3 regions of the Luteimonas sp. gir genome follow, and region 2 is predicted to be linked to each of the others. Evidence: riboswitches for the same ligand, from Rfam matches in the RefSeq annotation. Region 2 holds a riboswitch; each other region holds the start of a gene.

Region 1 (2,195 bases), 420 kb from region 2:
CGGTGCATGTGGTGCCCGGCGGCGATGCCGAGTCGCTGCGGCTGCTGGCCGAACACCATGCCGACCTGGCGATCCTCAGCGGCACCGGCGCCCCGCCCGCGGGCCTGGTGGCGATTCCGCTCTACCGCTGGGGCCGGCGGGTGCTGGTACCGGCCGGTCATCCGCTGGCCGCGTTGCCGCGCCCGATCGGCCTGCGCGATCTGGTCGGCGTGCCGCTGGTGAGCTACGAATCGAGCCGGCAGCCCGCTTCGTCGCTGCAGCGCGCGTTCGCGGCCGCCGACCTGCGCGCCGAGCTCGCGGTGACCGCGCGCGATGGCGCACTGATCCGCACCTATGTGCACGCCGGCCTGGGGGTCGGGATCGTCGACGAGATGGGCGCCGACCTCGACGACGGCCTGGTCGCGCCGCCGGTCGAGGACGGCCTGCTGCCCGAATGCATCACCTGGGTGCTGCTGCGCCGCGACCGGGTCCTGCGCGATTTCGGCTTCGCGCTGGTCCAGGCACTGGCGCCGCACTACGCCGCGGTGGACCTGCGCCGGCTGCTCGATCACGACCAGCCGCTGCCGATTCCGGCCCCCGACTGGCGGCGCTGGTCGCGGGCGACGGCGACCGCCGGGGCGGCCCGAATGGCGGTCGCCGAGGCTGAATAGGCGTCTTGCAGGGTTGCCTGGCGCAGCCGGATCTGCATCGCCCCGCACCCGGCCGGCTGCTGAGACCGCGCGATTGCCGGCCTGACGCGGCTCCGCGCCTTCGCCCCACATTTAGCGTTGACGCTGCGGGGGGACCCCACTATCTTGGGCCCGTCGGTTCCGCGGCCCACAAAGCCTGTGGATGAAAAACGGGAAGCCGGTGACGCCCCACGCCAGTCCGGTGCTGCCCCCGCAGCGGTAATTGGGAACGTCCCCGCCCAGCACCGGAGCGATCCGGTACGCGGTGGGACCGAAGGCCTGCCTTCGCCCATGAGTCCGTACCCTGCCGACAGCCGCGCGAAAGCACGACGCGCGGTTCGCGGCTGTGGACGCTCTGCACAGGGGCGGGTCCGCGGCGCGGAACCCGACGGCACCGCCGTCGCCGTTTCGCGACGCACCCGTCGCAACCGAGCCGTCCGCAGCCACCGGACCCGACGCGGGCGGGCCGGGGCGTGCGCGAATGCACTGGACACCAAGAGAGAGGACGCATGACCAGCCACGACACCGTCTCGACCGCCCCTTCGACGCCCGCAGACGCGCCCCCGACCCCGATCGCCTCCCCCACCCCTGTGGCGCCGTCCGCCGTCGACGCCGACGACGTGGTGCCGCCGCCCCCGAGCGCTGCCATGCATACCGCAACTGCTGAAACCCCCGACGTCGACACCGACGTCTCCACCTGGATCACCAAGGAAGCCGGCAACCGCCGGATCCCGTACGACCGCGCGCGCCTGGAGCGCAGCATCGACCGCGTCCATGGCGAGTTCCCGCAGCTCGACATCACCGACTACAAGCGCAGCGTGTTCGGCTTCGTCGAGCGCAAGGACGCGGTCAACGCCGACGACCTGGTGGACCATCTGATCCGCGAGGCCGAGGCCCGCGTCGATGTCACCGCACCGGAGTGGGAGTTCTTCGCCGCCCGCCTGTACCTGCACCGCCTATACAAGCGCGCCAGCCGCAACCGCTTCTACGACGCCGAGCAGAAGTACGGCTCCTACGTCGGCCTGCAGGAGTCGCTGGCCGACCGCAACATCTATTCCAACGACATCCTGCGCGCCTATTCCAAGGAAGAGCTGCAGGAGGCCGGGCGCATGATCGAGCCCGAGCGCGACAAGCTGTTCGCCTACAACGGCCTGTACCTGCTGGCCACGCGCTATCTGGCCACCGACACCTCGCGCGCCGTGTTCGAGCTGCCGCAGGAACGCTGGCTGACGATTGCGCTGTACCTGATGCAGAACGAGACCCGCGGCGGCCGCGAGCGCCGCATGCAGCTCGTCGGCGAGGCCTACTGGGCGCTGTCGAACCTGTACATGACCGTCGCGACCCCGACGCTGCAGAACGCCGGCAAGGTCGGCGGCCAGCTGTCATCGTGCTTCATCGACACCGTCGACGACTCGCTGCAGGGCATCTACGACTCCAACACCGACATCGCCCGCGTCTCCAAGGGCGGCGGCGGCGTCGGCGCGTACCTGGGCTATGTGCGCTCCTCGGGCTCGGCGATCCGCGGCG
Region 2 (2,195 bases):
GCCGCACCTTCGGTTTCGATCGCGCGCGCACCGGTGCGCCGTACTGGCCGATGCTGGCCGGTCAGGGCCGCCGCGCCGTGCTGCTGGGTGCGCGCGGCGATCACGACTACGACCCCGGTGGTCGCAACGCCGGCGACAACCTGGTCGAGCAGGGCGTGATGACGCCGCTGCGCTACATGGGCATCACCGACGTCGACCGGGTCGCGGTGGAATACGACGAGTTCGCCGATGCCCGGCTTGCGGCCTCGATCGCGCGCGCCGAGGCCGCGGTCGATGCGCTGGTCGATCGCCTGGCCGACGAGGCCGATGCGCGGGAGCGGGCCGCCGCGGCCACGCCCGCTTGACCGCCCGTGCAGCCGGGGCTACCGTGTCGCCGCCAAGGTTCATCTCTTCATGCGAATGAAGCGATGATTAAAAGGGAAGCCGGTGCGCCGCATGGCGGCAATTCCGGCGCTGCCCCGCAGCGGTAACTGGAAACGACCCCCGTCAACGCACTGGCGCCCGTCCGGGCCGGGAAGCGACGGGCAGTAGGCCCACCACCTCGCAGGTGGCCCGTCCATGAGCCCGAAGACCTGCCTTGGCCGTGCGCACCGACAGGCGCGCACGTACGACCTGGGGCCTCCGCGGGGAGGTGCACGGGCATCGCGCCGCGCTTGTCGCGGCCGGTCCCGCACGTCCGCACGCAGGCCCCGGTTCGCCCGAGGGGGCGAAGGTCGGCCGTGTGGCAGGCGGGCGCGCGCAGGCGCGGTGCACGCCATGCGGGCCCTTCGTTCCTCAATCCCACGCATTGAGGACGCATCCACCATGACCGGCATCACCAATCTCGGCTTTCCCCGCATCGGCCGCAAACGCGAGCTCAAGCGCGCCGTCGAACGTCACTGGCGCGGCGAGGCCGACGCCGCGCAGTTGCAGGCAGTGGCGCGCGAGCTGCGCCTGCGCCATTGGCGCCTGCAGCGCGAGGCCGGCGTCGCCACGCCACCGAGCAACGACTTCTCGCTCTACGACCAGGTGCTCGATGCCGCCTTCGGCGTCGACGCGATCCCCGAGCGCTACCGCGCGCTGGCCGATGCCGATCCGCTGGCCGGTTACTTCGCGCTCGCGCGGGGTCATCAACAGGACGGGGTCGACCTGCATGCGCTGGAGATGACCAAGTGGTTCGACACCAACTACCACTACCTGGTGCCCGAACTGCAGGCCGGCCAGCGCTTCGCGCTGCGCGACGACAAGCCGGTGCGCGAATATCTAGAAGCCAAGGCCGAGGGCATCGAGACCCGGCCGGTGCTGCTCGGGCCGGTCACGCTGTTGTGGCTGTCCAAGACCGTCGACGGCAGCGATCGCTTCGCGCTGCTCGATACGCTGCTGCCGGTGTACGCCGAGTTGCTGGCGCGGCTGCAGGTCGCCGGTGCGGCCTGGGTGCAGATCGACGAACCGGCGCTGGTGCTCGACCTCGACCCTGCGGTGCGTGCGGCCTACGGCCGGGCCTACGCCGCGCTCGCCCAGGGCGCGCGACCGAAGCTGCTGCTGGCGACCTACTTCGGGGCGCTGGACGACAACCTGCAGTTGGCCGCGTCCTTGCCAGTCGACGGCCTGCATGTCGATCTGGTGCGCGGGCGCGAACAACTCGATGCGGTGCTCGGCGCGCTGCCGGCCGGGCGCACGTTGTCGCTGGGGCTCGTCGACGGCCGCAACATCTGGCGCACGCGGCTGGACGATGCGCTGGTGCTGGCGCGCTATGCGATCAGCGCGCGCGGCGGCGATCCGGTGTGGCTGGCGCCGTCGTGTTCGTTGCTGCACGTGCCGGTCGACCTGGCGGACGAGACCGCGCTGGATGACGAGCTACGCAGCTGGCTGGCCTTCGCCCGGCAGAAACTCGACGAACTGCGCCTGCTGGCCGACGCCCTGGCCGACCCTGACGCCGCCGAGCCGGCACTGGCCCAGGCGCGCGACGCGATCGCCGCGCGGCGCGCCTCGCCCCGCGTCCAGCGGCCGGCGGTCGCCGCGCGGGTGGCCGCACTCGATGCGTCCGCGTCGCGTCGCGCGACGCCCTATGCCGCGCGTCGAGCCGCGCAGGATGCGTTGCGCCCGCTGCCGCTGTGGCCCACGACCACGATCGGCTCGTTCCCGCAGACGCTCGAGGTGCGGCAGGCGCGTGCGGCGCACAAGTCCGGCAAGCTGAGCCAGGCCGACTACGATGT
Region 3 (2,195 bases), on a different contig from region 2:
CGCCTGCGCGGTCAGGCGCACGATGTCCGAAGGCGCATAGGTCAGCGTCCCGCCCGCCACCTGCTGCACGGTGTCGGCCTCGTTGCCCCCGAAGAGGCTGCCGTCGAACTGGTTGAATGCATCGGCATGCAGCGCGTGGCCTTCCAGGCGCAGCGCGTCGGTCAGCTGGACGCCGGCGCGCAGGTTCAACGAGCGGTTGCGGTAGCCGTCGCGGTCGGGCTCTTCGACGAAGCACCCCTGGAGCAAGGCCGACGAGCCGCGGCAGGCATCGATGCCGTCGGTGCGCTGGAACGCCGCGTCGACGCCGAACCAGCCCCGGCCGCTGCGGCCGCCGATGCCGGCGCTGGCTTCGCGCAGGCCGTGGCTGCCGGCGCCGATCCGTGCATGCGGCGAGATCGCGCCGTCGTGGCGGCGGGTGAAGATCTGGATGACGCCACCGATCGCCTCCGAGCCGTAGAGGCTCGAGCGCGGGCCGCGCACGATCTCCACGCGCTCGATCTGGTCGACCGGCAGGTCCTGGATCGCCGGCATGCCGGCAGTCGCGCTACCGATACGCACGCCGTCGACGAGGACCAGCACATGGTCGGATTCGGCGCCGCGCAGGAAGATCGAGCTCAGCTTGCCCGGGCCGCCGCTGTTGCCGATCTGGATGCCGGCGCGGCCACGCAGCAATTCGGGCAGGTCGCGCGCCTGGCTGCGCTCGATGGCCTCGCGGTCGATGACCTGTGCCGGCACGAGGGTGTCGGCCAGCGCGGTCTGGGTCCGGTTGGCGGTGACGAGCACGGCGTCGAGTTCGCCGGGGGCGGCGAGCGCCGACGGGGCGAGCAGGGCAGTGGCGATCGCCACGGTCAGGGTGCGGAACGGCATTGCGGTCTCCTTGCGCGCGCGCATCGAGCGCGCGGCGGGCGGGCGGGCGAAGATCGCGGGAACGGGCGCGCACGGACCGCCGTCCAGGCGCAGAGGCGCCCGGAACGTCGTCGCAATGCCCGCCGCATCGCAATCAGGTGGAACTTCGAGGCCGGTCTCCGGACTTGCGTGTGGGCGTTCCAGGCCCGGGCGTCGCGCCTTCCCGTGCACAGGGCACAGTGGCGAGAAGCGACGCTTGCACACGCTTACCGTTGCGGGGGCAGTGCCGGAATGGGGCGCCTCGCGACGCCCGTCACCGGCTTCCCGTTTCAACCCGGGCAGGCCGGGTCACCGCGAAGCAGGCGCGATTGTACGCCAGCGTTTCGCCGGCTCAGCGCTCGGTGTCGCCTGGCATCGCGTCGTCGCGATCGGCCGCGTCGTGCACGATCGTGGTGACCGGGCCGGCCGCGGTCCGTGCGCGCGGGTCGGGCAGTTGTGCGGTCGCCGCTTCGGCGGCCTCGGCCAGTTGCAGACGACGCGCCTCTGGGACCTCCTGCCAGTGGCAGTCCAGCAGCGCGCCCTCGATCGAGTACAGCAGGTTGAGGCTGGGCCGAAAGCCCGCCCGTCGCACGCGCACGAAGGCCTCGACCGCGCCCGCTGCCTCGAGATCCTCGCGCGTGCGCAGCCCCACCTGCCGCAGCCACGCCGCCGACCTCGGTCCCAGGTTGCGCAGCTTCGGCGTGCTCAACGCGCGTGCTCGACGTAGAGCTGTGCGAGCGCTTCGAGCCCGGCCTGATCGTCGGCGTCGAACCGAGCCGGCAGCGGGCTGTCGAGATCGAAGACGCCAATCAGACGGTCGCCGTCGACCAGCGGCACGACGACTTCCGATCGCGACGCGGCATCGCAGGCGATGTGGCCCGGAAACGCATGCACGTCGTCGATGCGCTGGGTCTGCCGGGTGCGCGCCGCGGCACCGCACACGCCCTTGTCGAGCGGAATGCGCACACAGGCCGGCAGGCCCTGGAACGGCCCGACGACCAGTTCGGCCCCATCGTAGAAATAGAAGCCGACCCAGTTGAGGTCCGGCAGGGCGTGGTAGACCAGCGCCGAGAGGTTCGCGGCATTGGCGATGGGATCGGATTCGCCGTGCAGCAGGGCGCGGGCCTGCGCGGCGAGCGCGGCATACTGGTCGGCCTTGCTGCCGCTCAGAGGTGTGGAAGTGAACATGTCGCGCAGTGTAGCAGCGGGGTCGCACCCGCCCGGCCGCGCCGTCGCAGGCGTCCCGATAGGCGCACCGGTATGAGCGCGCGCACGTGCCTGGTCACCGGGACCGATACCGGCATCGGCAA

The links. Region 2 has a riboswitch for cobalamin ahead of metE (5-methyltetrahydropteroyltriglutamate--homocysteine S-methyltransferase). Riboswitches for the same ligand answer to the same signal wherever they lie in the genome.
Region 1: another riboswitch for cobalamin. It lies ahead of WAF18_RS00565 (ribonucleoside-diphosphate reductase subunit alpha); the one in region 2 lies ahead of metE (5-methyltetrahydropteroyltriglutamate--homocysteine S-methyltransferase).
Region 3: another riboswitch for cobalamin. It lies ahead of btuB (TonB-dependent vitamin B12 receptor); the one in region 2 lies ahead of metE (5-methyltetrahydropteroyltriglutamate--homocysteine S-methyltransferase).

The regions. Positions count from the first base shown of each region.
Region 1 is NZ_JBBAXQ010000001.1:120,488-122,682, forward strand. It holds gene WAF18_RS00560 (LysR substrate-binding domain-containing protein) at 1-650, shown strand, start outside; cobalamin riboswitch at 788-995, shown strand; gene WAF18_RS00565 (ribonucleoside-diphosphate reductase subunit alpha) at 1,178-2,195, shown strand, end outside.
Region 2 is NZ_JBBAXQ010000001.1:544,256-546,450, forward strand. It holds gene WAF18_RS02455 (NAD(P)H-dependent oxidoreductase) at 1-344, shown strand, start outside; cobalamin riboswitch at 363-595, shown strand; gene metE (5-methyltetrahydropteroyltriglutamate--homocysteine S-methyltransferase) at 805-2,195, shown strand, end outside.
Region 3 is NZ_JBBAXQ010000013.1:13,632-15,826, forward strand. It holds gene btuB (TonB-dependent vitamin B12 receptor) at 1-867, opposite strand, end outside; cobalamin riboswitch at 999-1,217, opposite strand; gene WAF18_RS14780 (TfoX/Sxy family protein) at 1,238-1,594, opposite strand; gene WAF18_RS14785 (GAF domain-containing protein) at 1,591-2,073, opposite strand; gene bioD (dethiobiotin synthase) at 2,146-2,195, shown strand, end outside.